3 regions of the Paenibacillus sp. ALE2 genome follow, and region 2 is predicted to be linked to each of the others. Evidence: riboswitches for the same ligand, from Rfam matches in the RefSeq annotation. Region 2 holds a riboswitch; each other region holds the start of a gene.
What was found. A riboswitch is a leader RNA that binds a small molecule or an ion and turns the genes downstream of it on or off. The one in region 2 is predicted to bind thiamine pyrophosphate.
Positions count from the first base shown of each region.

Region 1: it holds a riboswitch for thiamine pyrophosphate, as region 2 does, so the genes downstream of both, thiC (phosphomethylpyrimidine synthase ThiC) here and ACXHJ1_RS18575 (thiamine phosphate synthase) in region 2, are expected to answer to the same signal.
Region 3: it holds a riboswitch for thiamine pyrophosphate, as region 2 does, so the genes downstream of both, tenA (thiaminase II) here and ACXHJ1_RS18575 (thiamine phosphate synthase) in region 2, are expected to answer to the same signal.

Region 1 is NZ_CM134213.1:701,277-709,478, reverse strand. It holds gene ACXHJ1_RS02855 (alpha/beta hydrolase) at 1-148, opposite strand, end outside; gene ACXHJ1_RS02850 (IclR family transcriptional regulator) at 426-1,169, shown strand; TPP riboswitch at 1,287-1,398, shown strand; gene thiC (phosphomethylpyrimidine synthase ThiC) at 1,585-3,429, shown strand; gene ACXHJ1_RS02840 (hypothetical protein) at 3,636-3,788, opposite strand; gene ACXHJ1_RS02835 (YitT family protein) at 4,295-5,131, shown strand; gene acnA (aconitate hydratase AcnA) at 5,303-8,014, opposite strand.
Region 2 is NZ_CM134213.1:4,228,839-4,237,040, forward strand. It holds gene ACXHJ1_RS18545 (hypothetical protein) at 1-178, shown strand, start outside; gene ACXHJ1_RS18550 (hypothetical protein) at 219-614, shown strand; gene ACXHJ1_RS18555 (hypothetical protein) at 616-1,170, shown strand; gene ACXHJ1_RS18560 (hypothetical protein) at 1,157-2,146, shown strand; gene ACXHJ1_RS18565 (cupin domain-containing protein) at 2,602-3,141, shown strand; gene ACXHJ1_RS18570 (ABC-F family ATP-binding cassette domain-containing protein) at 3,833-5,386, shown strand; TPP riboswitch at 5,472-5,580, shown strand; gene ACXHJ1_RS18575 (thiamine phosphate synthase) at 5,897-6,490, shown strand; gene thiO (glycine oxidase ThiO) at 6,548-7,696, shown strand; gene thiS (sulfur carrier protein ThiS) at 7,693-7,896, shown strand; gene ACXHJ1_RS18590 (thiazole synthase) at 7,899-8,202, shown strand, end outside.
Region 3 is NZ_CM134213.1:2,909,508-2,917,709, forward strand. It holds gene ACXHJ1_RS12750 (arginase family protein) at 1-624, opposite strand, end outside; gene ACXHJ1_RS12755 (winged helix-turn-helix transcriptional regulator) at 729-1,070, shown strand; gene thiE (thiamine phosphate synthase) at 1,485-2,174, opposite strand; gene thiD (bifunctional hydroxymethylpyrimidine kinase/phosphomethylpyrimidine kinase) at 2,171-3,001, opposite strand; gene thiM (hydroxyethylthiazole kinase) at 2,998-3,843, opposite strand; gene tenA (thiaminase II) at 3,869-4,558, opposite strand; TPP riboswitch at 4,691-4,793, opposite strand; gene ACXHJ1_RS12780 (NAD-dependent malic enzyme) at 4,863-6,584, opposite strand; gene ACXHJ1_RS12785 (glycosyltransferase) at 6,981-8,102, shown strand; gene ACXHJ1_RS12790 (transporter) at 8,107-8,202, shown strand, end outside.

The DNA.
Region 1 (8,202 bases), 2.2 Mb from region 2:
TAAAGCAAAACAACAGAAAAAATACGACCGACAGCAGCAGAGCAATCACAACGTGCTTGAACCGCAGCATACGGGGATTAAAGAGTGGGGTGGACGGCTCCTGAACAGCGGTCTGTAGCTGAGCGTTGCGCTGGGATGTCGAAATCATGTAAGAGCCTCCTTATATAAAATTAGGTATAATTCCACTTGAAAATAGTAGGGTATGTCCGTATAGATACCTATTATCGTATGATGGCTATTATCCAAAGTCAACGCCTGAACCGGAAAAGTAAAAATGATGCAAAGAATTGTCGATGTTTGTTCTTGTTCTGTAATATGGTTGTCACAAAAACATCGGTTTACAGTAGCCGCGACTATTCTATATAATTTATGTAACCATGTTTCATAGTGTGAAACGAATATGGATACAAGAGGAGCGGTTCACGATGGAAGACCGTAAATTAACCGTCCGCGCTGTAGAGCGTGCACTTGATATACTGCTGTGTTTTACCGCAGAATCTGATCTTGGTCTAACGGAGATTGCCTCCCAAATTGGTCTACATAAAAGCACTGTTCATCGTCTTTTGACTACGCTGGAGGATCGGGGATTTGTCGTTCGGAATGCCGAAACGGAAAAATATAGGCTTGGTTTTCGCATATGGGAGCTGTCCACGCATCTGTCCCAAAGCGATGAGCCGGCGGTGTTGTTACAGCCTGCAATGGAAGGACTGCGTGATCGCTTAGGGGAAACGGTCAGCTTGTACCTGCGGGATGGAAGCATGCGTATTCGCATACAAGCCGTGCAGAGCAATCAGGCGATCCGCAGGGTTGCGCCTGTGGGTGCGTGTATGCCGCTGGCTGTGGGAGCCTCCAGCAAGGTGCTGGCGGCCTTTATGCCACCACAGGAGCTGGAGGTGTTGCTAAGCAGTGAAGAATGGCCACCTTCGGTAGACCCGGAGGTTTATAAAGCCCAGCTGCAGGACATTCGTGAGAAGGGCTATGCGACCAGCTATGAAGAACGTGAGCCAGGAGCTGCGGCTGTGGCCGCGCCTATTGTGAACCGAAAGGGACAGGTCACGGCGGCTTTATCTGTATCCGGCCCGGTCAGTCGACTTGCGCCCGAGACGCTGCATGAGTTTGCACCGATTTTGATCGAAGCAGCCAAGGAAATGGGGCTTATGCTTCCGTGACAGTAATCAATACAAAAGGAAATCATACAAGGGTTGCCAAAGCTATAAATTTAAAGTAGTCTGATAGAGATGGCGGTATGTCTGTTATAGCCACCAATTCATGTGAATAGAAAGTATCACAGTTACTGGGGGAGCCTGTAATGCGGGCTGAGATGGAATCAGGCAAGATTCCGGACCCTTTGCACCTGATCTGGATCATACCAGCGTAGGGAAGTAATCGGCCATTGAAATGTATACGCAGCTGCTGTCTACGACCGCGCATTGGAATATGATTATTCCACGTGCGATCGGTTTGGATAGCTGTTTCGTTTGATTAGCCGGTTCCCTAGGGAACCGGCTTTTTTGCATAGATCAGCGCCACCCTGGGAATGGTTCGGATCGGTGTGTCATTTCAACGAAACGGGAGGAATGGACCATGAAACCGACAGAAACAAAAGGAACAAAAGAAACAGGAGTGAAATCAGCAGATGCAGGATTGGCAGGAATAATAGAAGTAGAGGGAGAGAAGGCCAAAGCGGAGCAAGCCAGTGGGCTAAAGCCCTTTCCGGGGAGCCGTAAGGTGTATATTCAAGGTTCTCGGCCGGATATTGCTGTGCCTGAGCGTGAAATCGCGCTAAAACCCACACATACGCCGCAGGGAACCGAGTATCATGAGCCACTGCGTGTATACGATACCAGCGGTCCGATGACGGACGAAGCCTACCAGGTCGACATCCGTCAGGGATTGCCACCATTACGGCGAGCTTGGGCACTGGAACGGGGAGATGTGGAGGCTTATGAGGGCCGCGCCGTCAAGCCGGAGGATAACGGGATGAAGCCTGGTTCCAAACGGGAGACAGTGGAATTTCCCGGCGTGACCAACCGTCCGCTACGGGCCTCGCAAGGACGCACCGTGACGCAAATGCACTATGCGCGGCAAGGGATCATTACGCCTGAAATGGAATTCGCGGCGATCCGCGAAGGCGTAGAGCCCGAGTTTGTACGACAGGAGCTGGCGGCTGGACGAGCTATTTTACCTTCAAATATCAATCACCCGGAAAGCGAACCCATGGTCATTGGGCGCCAATTTCACGTAAAGATCAATGCAAACATTGGAAATTCCGCGGTTACGTCCTCCATCGAGGAGGAAGTGGAGAAGATGGCCTGGGCTGTACGCTGGGGCTCAGACACCGTCATGGACCTGTCTACAGGCCGGAATATTCATACAACGCGCGAATGGATCATCAGGAATTCTCCCGTACCGATTGGAACGGTGCCGCTATATCAGGCACTGGAAAAGGTGAACGGCGAAGCTGAGAAGCTGACGTGGGAGCTGTATCGAGACACGCTGATTGAGCAGGCGGAGCAGGGAGTGGACTATTTTACGATCCATGCGGGTGTATTGCTGCGATATATACCGATGACGGCGAATAGAATGACGGGAATTGTATCCCGGGGCGGGTCGATCATGGCAGCCTGGTGCCTTGCACACCATCAGGAGAATTTTTTGTATACGCATTTTGAAGAAATCTGTGAAATTATGAAAGCCTACGATGTGGCCTTTTCTCTCGGGGATGGTCTGCGTCCAGGGAGTATCTATGATGCGAATGATGAAGCACAATTTGCAGAGCTGGAGACGTTGGGCGAGCTCACGCAAATTGCATGGAAGCATGATGTCCAGGTCATGATTGAAGGGCCAGGACATGTCCCTATGCACAAAATCAAGGAGAATGTGGATTTACAAATGGAGATTTGTAAGGAAGCCCCCTTTTATACTTTAGGGCCGCTGACGACGGATATCGCACCAGGATATGATCATATTACCTCAGCTATCGGGGCGGCGATGATCGGTTGGTTCGGGACGTCCATGTTGTGCTACGTTACGCCGAAGGAGCACTTGGGTCTGCCGAACAAAGATGATGTCCGCGAAGGAGTTATTACCTACAAAATTGCCGCGCATGTTGCTGATCTGGCGAAGGGTCATCCGCGGGCACAGCAGCGGGATGATGCTTTGTCCAAGGCGCGTTTTGAATTCCGCTGGCGCGATCAGTTCAATCTCTCGCTTGACCCTGAGCGGGCATTGTCCTACCATGATGAAACGCTACCAGCAGAGGGGGCCAAGGAAGCCCACTTTTGCTCGATGTGCGGTCCCAAGTTTTGCAGTATGCGTATCACGCAGGACATTCGTGCCTATGCGGCCGATAAGGGACTGAATACTGAGGAAGCCGTTGCCGCCGGGATGCGAGAGAAGGCAGAGCAGTATCGGGAAGCTGGGCAGTAAAAATCGGTAGCGATACAAAAGTCAATCAACTGGGAAGCCTCAACGAAAATTACAGTTAAGCTCGTCAGAGGTTTATTTCCATAAACGTATGAGCAAGGTTTAGAAACGCGTGAGTAACAAAAAGCCGTGGTTCTCTACAGTCGATGTAGAAACCACGGCTTTTCAGCTTATGTAAAGCGGGATCATGCTACCGGATTAACGGAGCTTTATTTTTTACCCATTTTTTCATTCAAAATGTCCTGAAAGCTGAGCTTCTTCTCCGAGCTGTCTTCTTTCTTCTGCATACTCACCGCGTTGGCACGTTGGTATTGGTGGTGAAAAGGCATCAGGGTGTGGACAGTTAAGTTCATTGTATTCATGTGGTCATTCCTCCAATTCCATTTTGTCAAATTCAGATTGAGTTGCTTAGGACGTCTGTATAGGACTATGTATATGTACTTGATGTCGTAATGCCGTGTAGGTTGCTTGGTAATGTTTCAATCATTATACCCGCATTTATCCAAAGTAAAACGCTTTTGACATAAAACAGGAAGATGGTCGTATGTGTCCAAAATGTGTATTAGGAGGATGGTCATTTTAGGGGAAAATGTGCCTAGGGCCTAAACAAGGGCTAGAGGCCCGTTTTCTCAGTTTAGTAGTCGGGATTGTGTTTTTTTGTCGAATAACCTTGTATTAGCGGAATTTTGCGGAATTATAAGGTTGGACTAAGGCAGTCTGGTGGCGAATTAAAGTGTCAAAGATGTATTGACTTTATGTTGGGTAGTGGATACCATGAACTGGTTGTCAGCGTATTTTGGCAAGAAGAGTCAGCCAATCCATCTGGCAATTCATCCGTTGAAATGTTAGAGAGAGGATTAGAGCATATATGAAAAAAAGTATTGCAGATATCGTATTTATTATTCTAGGTGCGTTTTTTTTCGCGCTCGCTGTTAATCTGTATGTGATCCCGAATGAATTTGGTGAGGGGGGCGTTACAGGGGTCACGATCATCTTGTACTACCTGTTTCAGTGGTCTCCCTCGATCGTCAATCTGGTCATTAATGGCTTGCTGCTGATTGTCGGATATAAATTTTTGGACAAGAGAACGACTCTGTATACTATAATTGCGGTCGCTTTTAACTCGCTGTTTTTACATTTAACAGTCAACTGGCGGATTGATTCGCATGAGCCGACGATTAATGCCGTATTTGCCGGAGTTTTGGTAGGGGTCGGCATTGGCTTAATTGTACGGGTTGGTGGTACAACGGCAGGAACAGTCATTTTAGCCCGGATTGCCAACAAGTATCTGGATTGGAATATCAGCTATGCCTTGTTGTTTTTTGATCTGATTGTCGCCTTCTCTTCCTACTTTATTATTGGCCCGGAAAAATTAATGCTAACTATCGTTATTTTGTACGTCGGTACGAAAGTTATGGATTTCATGATTGAAGGATTGAATCCGAAAAAAGCGGTCATGATCATTTCGGAGCATCAAGACAAAATTGCCGAGATGGTCATTACACAAATGGATCGTGGAGTCACCGTCCTGTCAGGCCACGGATATTACACCAAAAATCCAAAAGAAGTTTTATATATCGTCATTAGCAAACAAGAGGTGTCAGCGCTTAAAAAGATTGTGAAAGCTATCGATACAGCAGCATTTATCACCATTCATGACGTACGGGACGTATTCGGAGAGGGCTTTTTGGATATTTCGAAGTAATTGGCGTGTGAAGCTAAGGTTATAAGAGAACGTGGCTAGAAGTCGGTCCTGAGAGGATCGACTTTTTTTGTCCTGTTTGTTGCCTTACATAGGGCCTCATACAGATAAAAAACACCCCTTAATCGCAGATGAATCTGCAATCAGGGGTGTTGTATATATGATGCTATATCATTACGCTTGAATCATTTGACGCAGTACGGTTTGCAAGATACCACCGTTGTGGTAGTAGTCGATGTCGACGGTGCTGTCCAGACGAGCAGTGACCGGGAATTCGAACTTGGTGCCATCCTCGCGTTTGGCTACAACCGTAAGTTCTTGACCTGGTTTCACGTCATTGTCAATGCCGAGAATGTCGAAGGTTTCGCGACCGTTCAGGCCCAAGCTGGACCAGCCATAGCCTTCCTGGAATTGCAGCGGCAATACACCCATACCGACCAGGTTACTGCGGTGAATCCGCTCGAAGCTTTCAGCAATGACGGCTTTAACACCTAACAACAACGTACCTTTGGCCGCCCAGTCACGTGAGCTGCCTGTGCCGTATTCCTTGCCGGCGATGACGATCAGGTTCTGATCGGCTGCCTGATATTTCATGGACGCATCATAGATGGACATTTCCTCATCTGTAGGCAAGTACTTGGTCACACCGCCTTCGGTGCCTGGAGCTACATTGTTGCGGATACGGATGTTGGCGAATGTACCGCGCATCATGACTTCATGGTTACCGCGGCGGGAGCCGTAGGAGTTGAAGTCCTTGCGTTCCACGCCATGCTCCTTCAAGTACAGTCCTGCCGGGCTGGAAGGGGCGATATTGCCTGCTGGTGAGATGTGGTCCGTCGTGACCGAATCATTCAGCAGGGCAAGTACACGGGCATTACGGATTTCCTTGATATCCTGCACACCATCCTGAAGTCCTTCAAAGAACGGCGGATTTTGAATATAAGTTGAGTTTTCATCCCATTCATACAGTTCGCCTTCAGGAACCGGAATGGAATTCCATTTTTCGTTGGCCGTAAATACATTTTCATATTTGCGACGGAACATATCCGGGCTCAGAGACAGGCTGATCGCTTCCTTGATTTCTTCGGAAGTAGGCCAGATATCTTTCAGGTAGACAGGCTGATTGTCCTGATCGTAACCGAGTGGTTCGTTCACCATATCAATATTTACCGTGCCGGCGAGAGCATAAGCGACTACCAGTGGCGGTGAGCCGAGATAGTTGGCTTTGACTTGCGCATGCACCCGTCCTTCAAAGTTCCGGTTACCGGAAATAACTGCGCCAACGGTCAGATCATTGTCTGTAATGGCCTGACTCACTTCGTCAGGAAGGGGTCCGGAGTTACCGATACAGGTCGCGCAGCCATAGCCTGCCACATGGAAGCCGAGGGCTTCAAGCGGTTCGATCAGCCCGGCTTTTTGCAGGTACTCCGTTACGACAAGCGAGCCTGGTGTCAAGCTTGTTTTAACATAGCCTGGCTTTTTGAGCCCGCGCTGTACTGCCTTTTTGGCGAGCAAGCCCGCGCCTAGCATAACGCTTGGGTTGGAGGTGTTCGTGCAGCTTGTAATCGCTGCAATCACGACTGAGCCAGTACCCAGCTCACTGGTGGAGCCGTCCGGATGGGTCAGTGGAACCTTCTGTGCGATCTTTTCATCGCTCAGTCCATAGCCGCCTTTGTCTACTGGGGTACGGATAATGCCTTCGAAGGTTTCTTTCATGCGGCTTAGCTCAACACGGTCCTGCGGACGTTTGGGTCCGGCGAGACTCGGTACAACCGAAGCCAGATCCAGCTCAATCGTATCGCTGAACACAGGATCTGGGGTATCGGCTGTGCGGAACATGCCTTGAGCTTTGTAATATTCCTCTACGAGGCTGACTTGCTCATCGGAACGTCCGGTGCTGCGCAGGTAAGCCAGCGTTTCGGCATCAACCGGGAAAAAGCCGATCGTTGCGCCGTATTCCGGTGCCATGTTGGCCACAGTCGCACGGTCAGCCAAGCTGATGTTGGCCAGACCTGGGCCGTAAAATTCTACGAATTTCCCGACCACGCCTTTTTTACGCAGCATTTGCGTAACTGTTAGCGCCAGGTCCGTAGCGGTAGCACCTTCTGACAGACTGCCTGTCAGTTTGAAGCCGATCACATCGGGAGTGACAAAATACAACGGCTGCCCCAGCATACCCGCCTCTGCCTCAATCCCGCCGACACCCCAGCCCACGACACCGAGTCCGTTAATCATCGTCGTATGGGAGTCCGTTCCCACAAGGGAATCCGGGAAGACAACAGTTTCGCCGTCGATGGTTTTGGTGGCAGCCACGGAAGCGAGATACTCTAGATTAACCTGATGAACGATACCGGTGGACGGCGGCACCGCACGGAAGTTATTGAATGCCGTTTGCGCCCAGCGCAAAAAACGATACCGTTCTTCGTTACGTTCAAACTCTACATTAATATTGTAGTCCAGCGCGTCACCGGTACCGAAAGCATCAACCATGACCGAGTGGTCGATTACGAGATCGACGGGAACGAGCGGGTTGATTTGTTTCGGATCGCCGCCCGCTTTTTTCACCGTATCACGCATAGCTGCCAAATCGACAACCACCGGGACGCCAGTAAAATCCTGAAGCACGATACGTGCAGGAATGAACGGAATTTCCTTGTTGGTGTCACGATCCTCAGCCCAGCCTGTCAGCTGCTGCACGTGTTCTTCCGTAATGGCGCGTCCGTCAAACTGGCGAACCGCTGCTTCCAGCAACACTTTAATGGAGAAAGGCAGCTTGGCAACACCGCTTTTTCCTTGTTCCTCCAGTGCCTTAAGACTGTAGTAGCGATAAGGCTTCCCGTTAACTTCCAAACTACGGGCAATGGAGAATTGATCTTTTCCTGACATAAGTATTACCTCCTTGAAGTGGATGCTTGCGGGAAAATAGGGATGTCTTTTTCGACGTCATGCACATTTGGTTTTAATTGGTTGCGTTCTCAATTTCATCTTCAGTAGTACATTGTAAGTTAAGAGGTTGAGATGAATGTAATTCGTTTCATTAGATGAAACATGATTTCAAAATGATTGCTTTTGGA
Region 2 (8,202 bases):
TAGTCCAGACAGTGAGCAGTATGGCGCTGTGAATGGCGGCAACGATAAGACGGGAAAGATCGCGAATACACTGAATGAAAAGGAGAATGAATATGTAAATCCAAGTGGTAAATTCAAGGCTGAAATCGTTAAAGACAAATCTAACGTGGTACGTGGGTTGTTGTTTACCCAGTCTTAAGTAGTACAGCAAGAATAATAGTCATAAGGGAGATGTGAGCATGTCTGATCACGCTTCAAGTATGCTGCGGCTTGGTGTGTCAGTTATTCTATTTGTAGCCGCATGTGCAGCAGCAGCAAACTTGTCCAGTCAACTGGATAGCGCACTGGAATTAAGGTCGCAGCAGGAGGAGCAATCTGAGGGACGGATCTCCCGTACTATAGGGGTGGAGACGCCGCAACGGATTAAAGGGACTCAAGTCATTCAGACCATTCGCTTGAACTTGCAGGAGGGGATTTCGGTTCAAGTTGACGGTTCAGAGTACGATGTATATTCTGAACCGTTTGAGCCTGATGTATCTACCTTGGATGCTTCCTCTATATATGCCATGTACTCACAGCGTAATGGGAATGGAGACATAACATCTGTACGTTTTGAGAAATTGGGGGAGGACTGAAGTGGTTCAAACAATATCTAAGCTGTTGGGAGCACTGCTAGCTGTATTACTTTTGTACATCGTACCCGCAGCTCAAGCTGCTGAACGGCAGGATGATATATCCGGGTTAAATACATATCATTCGACTGTACATTTTGTTGATATGGTAAGAACCAAAGGTTACATTACACCGACGATGTATAACGATTTTATACGTGATCTGGAGCTGACAGGCAATACGTACGAAGTTCATTTGGAGCATATGCACAAAAAATATGTACCGAATTATGCAGATGCGGCGAAGCCAGACAGTTTTCTGGGTAATTATGAAGTTGTATACGATAGTTACTATAACCCGCAAATCTTACCTGTACTGTTTCCTGATCATTCGCAGCCCAAGTCGGAACAGATACGTCGGTATACCTTGATGGCCGGTGATTATTTTACAGTACGATTATATAATACGAATCGGACTCCTGCGGATTTATACAAATCATGGCTTCTGGGTGGAATAGATAACGATAAGCCGGCAGTTTCAGCTTCTTACGGGGGCATGGTTTTGAATGAAGATTACTGATTTTGCAGTTATATTTATCCTACTCTTTTTGCCCTTTGGTGTGGTTAGTGATTTACGAGTGCAGAATCAGCGTGAAGTACAGCAGCTAGAAATGAAATATACGTCTGCTCTCCGTACCGCAGTTCAAGATGCAGGTGTTGTGCTCTCACAGAATGAACGTCAGGAACGCGAGGCCGGATATGGATCAGATAAGTTTTTTCGTGTAGATAAAGAAGAAGCGCTGGTCACGTTCTTGCACACTTTTTTCCTTAATATGGACATTGATGGGGATACAGCAGCACAACGTGCGTTATTGAATTACATACCAGCTATTGTGATACTGGATTATGATGGTTATTATACGTTCGCTTCATCATCCTATAAAGATGCGTATGGACAAGCGGTTATAGGCCCCAAGTGGAGCGAAAAAAAGCCTTATGCCTATGTTGATTCCGCAGGCAATAGTGTGGGATTCACCCTGGATAATTATCTACATGCCTATGATGCGCAGAATCACAGATGGGTGGAGGGGGTTCAAAAAGAGCTTGAGGGTCAGACCCCCATTTCGTTACTGAACAATTCATTAACCTTTGAGCAAATACGCCGTTCCACCATTGTTCGCACCATTCAGGAAGATCTGGCTCGACTGATTAATGTCCATAACGAAAAAGCAGCACGGAATGGCATTTCCTATACGTTCACCCTACCACTCATTTCACAAGAGGAGTGGTATAACACAATAGATGATGTGGGTATGATCGCGTTTATCCAAGGCATTCCAGTTGGAGACAGATATTACAATAATTATGGGTTTGGTGGTGGAAGAGTCGTCCGAAAGCAATCTATTATTGGTGGCATAGAACCGGGTACTGGAATGAAATATTTTTATAGAGATTCATATCCAGCCCCTTTTCAAACGACTGAGCGTTTTACGGATGAAAAATCTGCGGCAGCTGCTGGTTATTTTGAGTACCAATATCATAACAGCTTAAAATAATCACCCTCCGGGGTGGGTTTCGTATTATTAGGTCAACCAAAAGGTTGGCCTGTTTTAATAGGAGTTTAATCTGACGTTAGCCGGGAAGAACTTTGTTTTGAAATGGGCAGAGAAATAGACGAATCTCCAAGCCAAGCCGATAGCACAATAGAAGCAGTGCCAGCCTAGTCTTTTGCCTTTATAGTCACTGCTTTTTTAAAGAGTGAGTCAAATAAATGGAATTTAATACTCGACTTACCGGGGGAGTTCCAAAGAAGATGATACCAATTAGAAGTATGTGGTATCAAATGTAATTTTAAGTAATAACGTCTTTTGAAGTGAAGGACGAAAACGCTTGTGAATATTTTTGTCTTGGCATCAATTAGGCTTTTGCCTATTGTTGAAGGTTTTTTAGTCCTTTATATAGGCAGCCGCATATGATAAGTAAACACTGAATTAAATAAAGGAGAATGAGTATGTACCATAAATCATGCCATCACTTTCCATGGCATATTCCTATGTATAACAGCTGTAATTACAATTATAGGAGTTATGATCCTCAATACTACAATTGGTATAATAACGACAGTAATCTCTATGAAAAGACAATATTAAGAGATTATGGACAAAGTCCATTTGTAGTGAATATTGACCAGGCTGCAAAACAAAACAAAAATTATCGTACCGCTATATGGACAGGAAAACATTTACAAGTGACTCTGATGAGTATTAATGTTGGCGATGATATCGGTTTAGAAGCTCATCCAACAACTGATCAATTCATACGTATTGAAGAAGGTCAGGGACTTGTTCAAATGGGGGATAGGAAAGACCAATTAGATTTTCAAGTGATGGCCTATGATGGCTATGCAATTATGATACCTGCTGGAAAATGGCACAATGTAATTAATACAGGAAATATGCCCCTTAAGATATACGTTATCTATGCACCGCCTGAGCATCCATTTGGAACAGTTCATGAATCAAAAGAAATTGCCATGTCTGCTGAAAGATAAATAAATCCAATTATATTTTATTTTATTTCTTCCCGGTCCGGAACCCAGGCCGGGATAATTACATTTTCTCCATTTTATTATTCCTTCGATACCCATGAGGACTGTCTACATAGAGTTCTGTTTTTTAATTGTTATTAGAACTTATCAATTATTAAGGTATTCATTATTTGGAATTGTAAGCTTCTGTATACTAACTTCAACGCTGTTCCAACATTTTAGAACTAAGCTTGAAGCTTAAATTGCCAAAAGAAGCAAAGAAACTCCTTATGTACCTACCGAAGAGGAGATTAAGCGCTAATTCGATATGATTTAGCAAGCGAAAAACCTTCAAGACATATTGATTGTTAATACGTTGCTATTTACCGACTTTTGGGAAGCGAGTTGACCAATATCAAGTTGGCCGATGTCGATTTCTACTACTTTCAAATCCGGATTAATAAGGGCAATGAGGGCAAAAAAATAAGCCATGTCCTTAGCGTATATTTTCGTTAAAATGTTGGTGGACCCCTTGACTAACATTAGCTGTTTTTCTTTTTTTAGGCCACTCCATCTGAAAACCTTAAAATTCGCTGTTTTCAATGTTCCGATAAGGGTGCCGAATGTGCTACAATAAAGCTTTGAAAGAAACGAAAGATTGATGAAATAAGAACACTCGGCAGTGCCGATGACAATAAGGAGCCAAAAACAGCTTATGAGTTTATTGACTGTAGAAAATGTATCCCACAACTTTGGGGACCGTACATTATTTAAAAATGTTTCCTTTCGATTACTTGCGGGGGAACGTGTAGGATTGGTAGGAGCTAATGGTGTTGGTAAATCGACACTCATGAACATTCTGACTGGAAAGTTGCTTAAAGATGAAGGCAAAGTGGAATGGACTCCACGTGTACGTTATGGCTATCTGGATCAGCACACCAAGCTGACGCCGGGCAAAACAGTACGTGATGTATTAAAAGACGCTTTTCTTCCTTTGTTGGAACTAGAAAAGGAAATGATGCAAATTACAGACAAAATGGGAGAGGCTTCTCCCGAAGAGTTGGAAGTCTTGCTGGAACAGATGGGAGAAATTCAAGAGCAATTGGATATGGGGGATTTTTACCTCATTGATGTGAAGGTTGAAGAAATGGCGAATGGATTAGGTCTCTCTGCCATCGGACTGGATCGGGATGTAGCAGCACTTAGTGGTGGGCAACGGACAAAGGTGCTTCTTGCTAAGTTGCTGTTGGAAAAGCCAAATGTATTGCTGCTGGATGAGCCTACCAACTATTTGGATGTGGAGCATATTGAATGGCTTACGCGATATTTGAAGGATTATCCCTATGCTTTTATCCTCATCTCACATGATACTGAATTTATGAACCAAGTTGTTAATGTAATCTACCATCTTGAATTTGCTAAGATGACCCGCTATTCAGCTAACTATGAAAAGTTTCTTGAAATGGCGGATCTGAACAAAGCACAGCATATTGATGCATATGAGAAGCAGCAGGAGTATATTAAGAAACAGGAAGATTTTATTCAGCGCAATAAAGCGCGCGCATCTACATCAGGCCGTGCAAAAAGCCGTGAAAAGCAGCTTGATCGGATCGAACGTATTGATAAGCCTGAAGAAGCTGCAAAGCCAACCTTTCAGTTCAAAGAAGCCCGTGCGAGCGGGAAAACGGTTTTTGAGGGTATTGATTTTGAAATTGGCTACACTCATGCCCTTTTGCCTAAAATGTCCATGACGATCGAACGTGGCGAAAAGATCGCAATTGTTGGCTGCAATGGTGTTGGTAAGTCTACGTTGCTCAAAACCATTCTTGGGAAAATACCTCCAATCAGCGGAAAAACCTATCAAGGGGATTTCTTGCAGCCTGCTTATTTTGAACAGGAAGTAAAGGCGGAGAAAATTACACCGATTGACGATGTATGGAATGAATTTCCGCATTTGAATCAGCATGAAGTACGAGCGCATTTGGCGCGCTGTGGTTTGAAGAATGAGCATATCACCCGGCCTTTGTCTGCGCTTAGTGGTGGAGAACAGGCTAAAGTCCGCCTTTGTAAACTGTTAATGCGTGAGAGCAACTGGGTACTGTTTGATGAGCCTACCAACCACTTGGATGTCAAAGCAAAGGATGAACTCAAACGTGCTTTGAAGGAATACAAAGGGACCGTATTGCTTGTATCCCACGAACCGGACTTTTACGAGGATTGGGTAACCAAAACGTGGAATGTAGAAGAGTGGTCTAGTAAAGTTAACTAAAATCCAGTTCTGACAGATTTCACACAAGGTGGGGTTTGCAGAATTAGGAAAATATGCTAAGCTATCTTTAGCTGATACAATAAAATAGCCACACTAGGGGAGCCGCCCATGCGGCTGAGACGAAATAAATGGATTTCGGACTCTTTGTACCTGATCTGGGTTATGCCAGCGTAGGGAAGTGAGTACTGTACAAACAAGGTAGTAGATCTTTACTTTTGTTTGTGCAGGGAACGATATACGTTTACGGATATAATAGTCCGTTCGATTTTGAACGTTTGTCAAGCCACTTCCTTTGGGAAGTGGCTTTTTGCGTTTCGTTCATCCTCATTTGTTCGAGCTTCCGTAGACGGATTTACATATGATCTCCTTTCATTATTGCTGGTACATGTGGCTGGCTCCGTATGATATTACCCAATAGGGAGCTGCAACAATATAGTTCAGCTTATACGATTATTTTATATTTTTTAGTCCAAGTGAGGTGAAAATGAGATCGAATTACACGTAATTACGATGGAAAGTGTCTCCTGTGTGGATGTACCCAAAGTGGCTGCCGCTATTTGTCCTTATATTCATTATGTACACGCACGTTCGAAACAGAAGGGTGCCTCTGCTTTGCTTTCTTTGACTCGTAGCATGATCGAGCAGGAAGTTCCTTTGCAGCAAATTGTAGTAAATGACCGTATGGACGTAGCTTTACTTACCTTGGCAAGAGCTGTCCAGCTACCTGCTAATGGGTTATCTGTGATGGATGCGAAAAGTCTGCTTCCAGTGGATACACGCTGTGGAGTGTCTGTACATTCCTTGGAGGAGGTGCAGACCGCTGAGCAGGGGGGAGCAGACTATGTACTATTTGGTCATGTATATGAGACCTATTGTAAGGCCGGTCTTGTACCGCGGGGTGTAGCACAGCTTGAACGCATTTGCAGATTGTCGGCCATTCCGGTGATAGCGTTGGGAGGCATACAACCTCATCATGTTCCAGAGCTCTATCATGCCGGAGCAAGCGGAATTGCGGTGATGTCTGGTATATGGGAAGCAGAGTCACCCGTTGCAGCAGCGATGGAATATAGGCGAATGGTAGATCTTGTAGTTCACGACCTGTAGCAAGAAAACGAGACGAAGGGAAAGCAGAATGCTCACCGGAGAGGAGACACGGAACATATGTCAAAGACACATACAGAGAAAAAAGCAATAGGACACGCAGAATGCTTGGTCATAGGCGGGGGTGTGATCGGCAGTGCCATTGCTTATCATGTGGCTAAGGAGGGACGAAGTACAATTATGCTGGAACGATGTATCCCCGGTGAGGGAGCATCAGGAGCAGCGGCGGGAATGCTGGCAGCGGAAAGTGAAGAGTTCTCAGACCTTGAGCTGGCACGATTTGCTCGCGCAAGTCGAGATGCATTCCCTGACCTTGTCTGTGATTTGGAGCGTTTATCGGGTATTTCAGTTGATTTTCGTACAGAAGGTTTTGTGACCCCTTTTCGTTCAGAAGCAGAGGGCCAAAGACGCTGGAATGCTGCGAATATCCGAGAGGATGATAGCCCTATTTGGTGGGATGCCAGGGAATTGGCTCGACGGATTCCGGGCTTGGCAGATCAAGTAATTGGGGCTATATACCGATCAAAGGAGACACAAGTGGCCCCTGTTCAGCTTTGCCGTGCTTATGCAGGGGCAGCTGCGGTGCTGGGAGCAACAATATGGTCTGGAACTCATGCTGAGGAACTGATCATACAGGACGGCCGAGTTTGCGGTGTGCGAACGGATAGTGGATTTTTTTCCTGCGATCAGGTCGTGATTGCCGCAGGCTTGGACAGCTTGAAATTGCTAGAACAAATTGGATTTGATTATCCTCTTTATCCAGTCAAGGGTGAAGTGGTAGCAGTCTCCTTGAAGGACCATCCGTTGGATTATACCATTTATGCCGATGATGTTTACCTCGTGCCTAAACAGAATAACGAGCTTTGGATTGGGGCTACGAGTCTTCCACATCAATATGACAAAGAGGTGACCGTAGGAGGCTTAAAAGGACTGTTAGCACGTGCATCTGCCTGGTTGCCGCGTGTACAAGAAGCTTCTTTTATACGTGCTTGGGCGGGCTTACGTCCACAGGCAGCTGCGGAGCGTCCTTTCATTGGCCCTGTTCCTGGAGTAGAGGGCGTCTATGCTGCAGTCGGGCATTATCGTAACGGTGTCTTGCTTAGTGATGCGACTGGGCGAGCGATGGCAGCTATGCTTAAAGGGGCTGATGCGGCTGGACTTGGAATAAGCAAATTTTCTTCTGAACTCCTCAAGGAGGAAAGCTTATGAAGCTGATCATTAACGGACAGAGCATGACCATTTCTAATCGAATCACTCATGTGGATCAATTGCTGCATGAACTTGATTTAAAGGTGAAAACCGTAGTGGTAGAGCTGAATCGGCATATATTGACCCGTGAAGATCATCATGAGACGGTACTTAAGGATGGAGATTGCCTAGAAATCGTACATTTTGTAGGAGGCGGTTGATCATGTTAACCATTGGAAAAGCATCTTTTACCTCAAGGCTGTTGCTGGGAACAGGGAAATTTTCGGATCTGGATATCCAATCCCAGGCTGTAGAGGCTGCTGAGACGGAAATATTAACGTTCGCTGTGCGCAGACTGAATTTGGAGGAACGGGATAAGCAACATTTTCTTGATACGCTAGATTTGAGCCGGTATACACTTCTTCCCAACACAGCAGGAGCAACAACAGCAGAAGAGGCAATCCGTATTGCCAAGTTGGCAAAAGCCTCTGGCTTGTGCGACATGATTAAGGTGGAAGTCATTGGGG
Region 3 (8,202 bases), 1.3 Mb from region 2:
GGTACTGGTCGTTAACTCTTGGGTCCCAGCAGTTCGAATCCCTAATCTTTGAATTACTTCAGTATCTGTTTCTGTAGTGGTAACACCTAACCTTTGAAATGTCTCTGAAAATGCTTTTGTTTCTTCTTCTGTAGGAGCTGCTAATCCAGCGATAAAGACATTTTCAGGCTTAAGAGGAACTTTCACATGTTTTGCAAACTCCTCATCTCCTTCTCCCAACAGATTCCCAAGTGGTAATGTATGTCCGTTATCATAGCCCACATATCTAACTAAATCACTGTGAGCATCGATCCAAATTAGCCCTAATTCTCCGCCGTATCGTTCGTTCAAATAGGCAAACGGGGCTTGCTCGACTAAACAGTCACCACCAAACATTACTATGCGATCTGGCTTATGAGCGTCAATGATATGTTGAGCAGCCTCTAATTGTTCAAGTAGCTGTTTTCTCCCATACATACCGTTCTCGTTATCAAGCGGAGTTCCATCATAAGCTTGAACTGGAACATGAATAAGGGGTTGATCATTGTCTGGGGCTAGCCAAGCCAGCAGTTCAGCTCCAAAAGAGTAGTTAGGATTGTTTCCTCCTTGCCATTGCGGCATTAACAGGCGTATTGTTTTAGTCATATTTTCTCTCCTTTACTTCAAATTACGGTTAGTATAAACTGAACGCAAATAAAAACGTAGTACGCACTAATTTGATAGGTACTACCCGAAAGGATAGTGTGAATATGAGTATGGCTGAATTTAAAGGTAAAGTTAAAAATATTGAAGATACACCTTTTGGTTATACAGTGTCAGTCATTGGTGGTAAATGGAAAATGGTTATTATTTATCTTCTGGCTGAAAACCAAGTGGTTCGCTTTAATGATCTGAAAAGACAAATCGGAGCTATTACATACAAAACATTGAGTTCACAGCTAAAGGAATTGGAAGCGGATGGATTGGTGAACCGGAAAGAGTATCCTCAAGTTCCGCCTAAAGTCGAGTACAGTCTCACAGAAAAAGCGGAAACACTATTGCCTGTTTTGGAAGGGTTATGTGAGTGGGGAACCAAAAACCAATATAATTAAATATCGTTTTCTAATTGTTCTCGAATGCTATACGAATATTAGAAAAGACGATTGACATATATTTATAGTTAATCAGGTATTCAACGAGCTCAAGTGCACTGGGGATAGGAACGCTTAAAAATCAGTATCATTTGGGGGATGTGATATTTTGACTATGGCAATTATTTTATTTGTAGCGAATATTCTACTTATTCTTGTTTCAATCGTTGGTATTGTTCTGTTCATGGGGATATTGTACAGGGGGTACATTTTGCTAGGATTACTTATTGCTGAGAAAAAGAACACAAGAAATCAAGCTGTAAAAGATTAATTTTATGACAACACAGAGCCTCATTTCTACTTTATTAGTGGAAATGAGGCTCTTGCGTAAACAATAAAAGTGACATAATGGGGTGAAGGAAGGGACATAGCATTTTATAGCTTTTGGGACATCCCCGGATGTTTGATGCTTAGCACTACCTTTTTCTTTAATTCCTCTGCAGCAGCTCGAATCTGTTTTGCCTGCGTCACAGCCGAAATCACCGCTACACCATCGGCACCCACACCTACCACTTCCTCCACACGGTCTACCGTAATGCCACCGATCCCGACGATCGGAAGGTCAATTCCCGCTTTGCGCATCTCATGCAAAATGGCTGGACCCTGCACGGCTTGAGCATCGTCCTTCGAGATGGTGGGATAGATGGGTCCGACGCCGAGGTAGTCCGCACCTTGCAGAATGGCTCGACGAGCTTCCTCAATCGTATGGGCGGAGACGCCAAGGATTCGGTTTCCGATCCGCGTACGCACAGAATCAGCCGATTCATCGTCCTGACCGATGTGAACACCGTCGGCGTTGAGCTCAAGAGCCAGCTCCACATCGTCATTGACGATAAAGGGGATACCAGCGTGGTGGCACAGATCTTGTAGCTGACGCGCAAGTTTGAACATAGGCACCCCTGTTAACGCGCTACGGCCCTTTTCCCGGAACTGGATCATGGTTGTGCCGCCAGCAAGAGCCTCCTGCACGACCCGATTTGGTTCCGCGAGGCAGTTCACGCTTCCAACAACCAGATACATCTGTAAATGCCGGCGCATGGTCTCAGGTAATATTCGACCGCTCATTGGAGTGTCTCCTGACTACGGCGATAGGCCCAATGGTTGGTTGGACCGTGTCCCTGGCCCAAATACAATGTATCCTCAATCGCCGCCTGAATGAAGGCTCTTCCATTCCAAATAGCTTCCGGTACAGACACGCCTTTCCCTAATTCAGCGGTAATCGCTGCTGAGAACGTACATCCTGTTCCGTGTGTGTGGACAGTTCGCACCCGCTTGCCGCCCAGCTCTGTGAAGGCTGTTCCGTCAAAGAGCAGGTCAATGACCTGACCGCTGTTTTCGCTCTCCTCATCGTGGCCGCCCTTGATCACAACGAATTTGGGACCCCGGCTACTAATATGTCTCGCAGCTTCCCGGCGTCCTTCCATCGTACGAATGCTTATCCCGGTTAAGGCCTCCGCTTCCGGGATATTTGGTGTGACGACCAGTGCCAAGGGGAGCAGGTCGTCGTTCAATGCCTGCACCGCTTCTGGTTGCAGCAGCTTTGCGCCCCCTTTGGCAATCATTACAGGATCGACGACAACCTTTTCCCAGCCGAACTTTCGGATCTGCTCGGCCACAAGACGGATGATGCCTGCATCAAATAGCATGCCAGTCTTTAGGGCGTCGACTCCAAGATCTGATCCTACAGCTTCGATCTGTTGCGCTGTTGCTTCCTGTGGCAGCGGATATACACCGTGAACTCCCAAAGTATTTTGTACCGTTATGGCCGTAATAGCTGACATACCGTATACGCCAAGCTCCTGAAAGGTTTTGAGATCGGCTTGAATTCCAGCCCCGCCGCCACTGTCTGAACCGGCAATCGTCAGCGCTCTCGGTACATGCACGTTTCTCATCGCGCACCACCTGTTGTAGTTGTTCCAGCTTCACGGATCGTGACATGCCCCTCTAGCGAACCAGTATGTAGTTTGGCAAGCTCGTCGAGAAAGGCAATCTGGAAGCTGCCTGGCCCCAGCTTTGCGGTATGCGCTGCGGCTCGAGAAGCTGCTGCACCGTAAAATGCCAAACCTGCTGTGCCTGCGAGCAGCAGGTTGGGTTCAACTGCTGCAAAGGCGCCCAACACAGAGGTCAGCAGGCAGCCTGTTCCGGTTACCTTCGTAAGCAGCGCGTCTCCGCCACTAATCAATCGTACTTCAACCCCATCGGTGATGACGTCCTCTTTTCCAGTGATGACAACCATGGTATGGAGCGTTTGCGCAGCCCGAACTGCCAGATCGACATTACTGCTGTCAGCACTGTCGCCTGCATCTACCCCTTTAATTTCTCGGGCTTCTCCGATCAGATGAGCGACTTCGGCTGCATTGCCTCGTACTAGTGAGATGTTAACCTCGTTTAGAATTCGTAGTGCTGACTCGGTTCTAAAGCTAGTCGCTCCTGCACCGACCGGATCTAACAGAACTGGAACACCGTGAGCATTCGCCGATTGTCCAGCAAGGATCATGGCATCCACCAGCTCACGGTTTAGCGTACCGATATTTAACACGACGGCGCCCGCTATTTTGGCCATATCTGCTACTTCCTCGGGTGCATAAGCCATCACCGGGGAGGCCCCTAGTGCATATAGGCCGTTGGCTGTAAAGTTGGTGACCACCACATTGGTTATATTATGAACGAGGGGGTTGCTGTTTTGTACCTTTGTCAGGAGCGCCGAATAACTTTGTTCCCATATATTCATCATGTTTATCCTCTCTCATCTATACTGATTATTCCAAGACCGTAGCGCGCATCTGGACGGGCCATTGTTCCTGCTTATAAGCCATATCCCAGAACATATATTCCAGCTGGCAGCTTAGCATAAAATGCTCAATCATCCGCTCTCGCTCGGCAGCCGTGGCGACTTTCGCCCAAGCATCCACACGCTCTCGATATTTGAAGGTTACATCTTCAATTTGGTTGCCATAGAAGCAAATCCACTCATAGAACGGATGAGACTCGTCTGGTCTTACCTCATCCATTAGCCTGCGTCCAATTTCAAGATATGTCCATGGACATGGTAGCAGCACGGCCATGATTTCCCCAAGACTACCCTCATGTGCGACGGTCAGCATATGGCGGATATAATGATGAGCGGACGGAGCGAGTGGATATCCCTGCATCTCTTCATAGGTGACACCTGCGATAGCACAAAAATTTTGATGCGGATGAACCTCGCTGTTGAGAATAAAAGAGATCTGTTCGTTAAATACAGCCATATCCTCCCGGCTCGTGCTTTTGGAGATTGCGATGCCGTAAATCCGCATGTAGGCGTTCAAATATTCAAAGTCTTGTTTTACATAGTGAATCAGCTGTTCCCTTGTTAAATTTCCTTCAGCAATACCTCTCACAAAGGGATGCTCATAAATGGCTTGAAAAATGCCATCCGCCTGCTGACGGAGCTCTTGCGAAAAACTCATTTCCCCACCTCCAACAAAAATGGAGAATAAGAAGTCCCGTAAGATACAATTCTCGGAACAATGCCAAAAAGCCGCCCCGAAAACTGGAGCGGCTTCAACATAGGTTCAATGCGCAAAAACGCCTGAAACCCTATATAGAAGGCTCCACTTTCCTACGCTAGTACGAACTAGATCAGGTTCAAAGGGTCCAAGATTCATTCTTGTCTCAGCCATAATGGCTCCCCTAGTGGACTTTCCTATTCTTTTGACTAATACTGTACATTCGTTCCTATGTTATGTCAAATTGCTTATGCCTAGTGAAGGATTAGTGAGGGTGATGGATTACACTTTCCACGGCTTTGACCCTCACATATTCCGGTTTCCACATTGCATCCCGAATGGCTTGCTCAATATCTGGAAGGTGTGCCTGAGCTACCTGATCCTGAATTGCGGCCTTCGCTACCGCAACCGCAACCGCAAACGAAACATCACGTAATTTTCGAATATGGGGCAGCAGTGCGCCGCCAAGTTCATTCGAATCTACGGCGTTGGCAACGGCATCAGCTGCTGCGGTAAACATGGAAGGAGTGATTCGTTTGGCCTTGACCACAATTGCGCCTAGACCCAGTCCCGGGAAAACAAAGGCATTGTTCGCCTGACCAATTTCAAATTTCGTACCGTTATAGGTGACGGGCTCAAAGGGACTTCCCGTAGCAATCAATGCTTTGCCATCAGTCCATCGTATCAAATCCTCGGGTACCGCTTCAGCCAGATTGGTAGGATTGGACATGGGCATAATGATCGGGCGTTCCACATGCTTTGCCATTTCCTTGATAATCTCTTCAGAAAAGGCACCCGCTACACCGGAAGTCCCAATTAAGATTGTAGGTTTTACCTGACGGATGACCTCCAACAACGGTATTTTGCCGTCTTCCGATCGGGCCCATGAGCTGATTTCTTCCTTTTTACGCACATATGGTTTCTGATAATCGAGTACATCTTCCATATCGTCCGTTAATAGCCCACGATAATCAAAGGCCCAAAACGACCTGAAAGAATCTTCTGCAGGAAGCCCGTCCTCGATCATAGCGCTCCGTATTTGGTCGGCGTTACCGATTCCTGCTGCCCCTGGACCAAAGACAAGTATTTTTTGTTCACGTAGCGGAATTTTGGTGACACCTACCGCCGAAACAATCGCAGCTAATGTGACTGCTCCTGTGCCCTGGATGTCATCATTGAAGGTGAGAATGTTTTGACCGTATTTCCCTATTATGTGGCGTGCGTTCACGCTCCCCACATCCTCCCAATGCAAAAGCGCCTTCGGGAATTGTGTTAACGTTTTGCTAATAAAGGTATCAATAAATTGATGATAGGCTTCTCCGCGAACTCGTTTATGGCGGTTTCCGATGTATAGCGGATCATTCAGCAGCTTCTCGTTATTCGTGCCGACATCCAGTACAATGGGCAGCACCCTCCCGGGATGAATGCCTGCCGCAGCTGTATATACAGCAAGTTTGCCAATAGCAATGTTAATTCCCCCGACACCCCAGTCACCAATTCCCAAAATACTTTCTGAATCCGTCACGACGACAAGGTCAACATCCTCACTACGCAATCCGGAATTATAGAACGCCTGTCCGATACCGTTCGGATGATCTATCGATAAATATACGCCCCCGGGACGGTTGTACTCATGGCTGTATTCTTGAATGGCGGTTCCTACAGTCGGTGTGTAGACTACGGGCAGCATTTCACTCAAATGGTCGGTTAGCAGCCGATAGTAAAGCACGACATTCCGGTTATGAAGGTCGTTAAGTGAAGCATTTTTACGCAGCATGGTGGGTTGTGCCAGGAATTGCTGATAAGCCCGAACGCTCTGTTTTTCCAATGAAAGGACAGTGGGAGGAAGAATTCCTTCCAAGCCCAGTTCTTTGCGTTCTTCTTCTGTAAATGCCACCCCTTTGTTCAAAAGAGGGTTTGCTAGGACGTCCTTTCCTCGTAAGGGAGTAGATAATGACCCATCACGATTGACATGAAATGCTTTCATAAAAATACCTTCTTTCCCTATATTTTGATAATTATTCATGATGAAAATGACATGTTGTCCATAGTATGGACGTACAAATTGGTTTTATTCGCCTATCAATCTATGACAAAATGACCATATGTGTATCTTTTTATTAATCCTATAGAACTAATTTTGTTTTCGGATTCACCTTGTAATTCGTATAGTAATAGTCCTAATGAATCGGGTCTAAATGCTCTGTTTTTATCAAATATGAAAATTAGTTTTTCTTCTCTTGAATGCTTATATATCAAGGGATGTGAGCTATTTTGTTAAGAAAATATGAAGTATTTGGACATTAATTTAATCTTACTAAGCAAACATTTTTAATTCTTTTTCAACAAAATAGAATTATTCGGAGGAAAAGGAGAGGTTTGTGTGCAGGGACCTATAGCCATTTTTAGCGATAACAACAGGGCTATTGATTATCCCAATGTGATTTGTTTTTACCAATATATACAGTGCGAGGACACGGAGGAAGCTTCAGTCTACGAGGGCGCAAGTTGTTGCCTGATAGATTATAGGGAGCCGGGGCAAGCCGTGCGGAAAGCTAATCAGATCCGTAGCCAATTTCCGCAAATGCCATTGCTATTGGTGACGGATGTAACCTTTCCGTTCAGTGATCAGCATATGGTGCAGATTATCGGAGTAGGCCGATTGCGTCTGCTATTTTGGCAAGCCAATGATACCGAAGAAATACTTTCTGAAATACAAAGCTTGCTCTATCCCGAGTATTCGACTAAAAGCCAACATGTTGCATTCATCTTGTCTGTGTATAACGAAGAGAAACGTTTTGTTCATGTCAAAACCTTTGCTGAGCGACTGCAAGCCTTTATCCGCAGCCATATTATAGAGGGTTCGATTTATCTCATTGATGATGGTAGCCACGATGGCACGAATGCCTTGATTAAAGCGCTGGAGGCAGCAACGGACTTGTTCGTAAACCGGATTAACCAGAACTTGAGTCCACTGCTTCAAACAAGGGAATTGGGACGCAATACGCGCAAGGCAGGGACGTATCTGGAAGGAATGCGGACCATCGGTGCGGATTACTACGTATTTGTGGACGCGGACGATTCCTTTTTTATTGAGGATATTGCCAGAATGATCAATGTTGTTCAACAGGGCTACTATGATGTTGTGATTGGAACCAAAGATATAACCGCCGAGAATCGTTCTCTATTGCGATCTATCGTCAGCTTTGGCAAACGGGTCGTCTCTCGCCCCTTTTTACCAACCGGTGTAGTAGATTCCCAGACGGGTCTTAAAGTGATGAGCTCGGTTGCCGTGAAGCGGATGTTTCCACATTTGAAGGAACAACTCGGACTAGCGCTGGATCTGGAGATGATGTTCATTGCCAAGCGACTTCAGCTCCGTGTGCTGCAACTACCCGTCAAATGCATTGACCGAGATGGCTCGCACATTCATGTCTGGAAGGATTCCATTCGTTTTTTGCGCTCTATCATTGAGATTTGGCGACTGGATCGGCGGGTGAGATAACCACGTGAACAACCGATTGCGTTCGTTGATGTTCCCCCTCTTTAATGTGCTGCTTAACGGATTCAATTTTTTCTTCCACATTGCAGCGAGCTGGTATCTT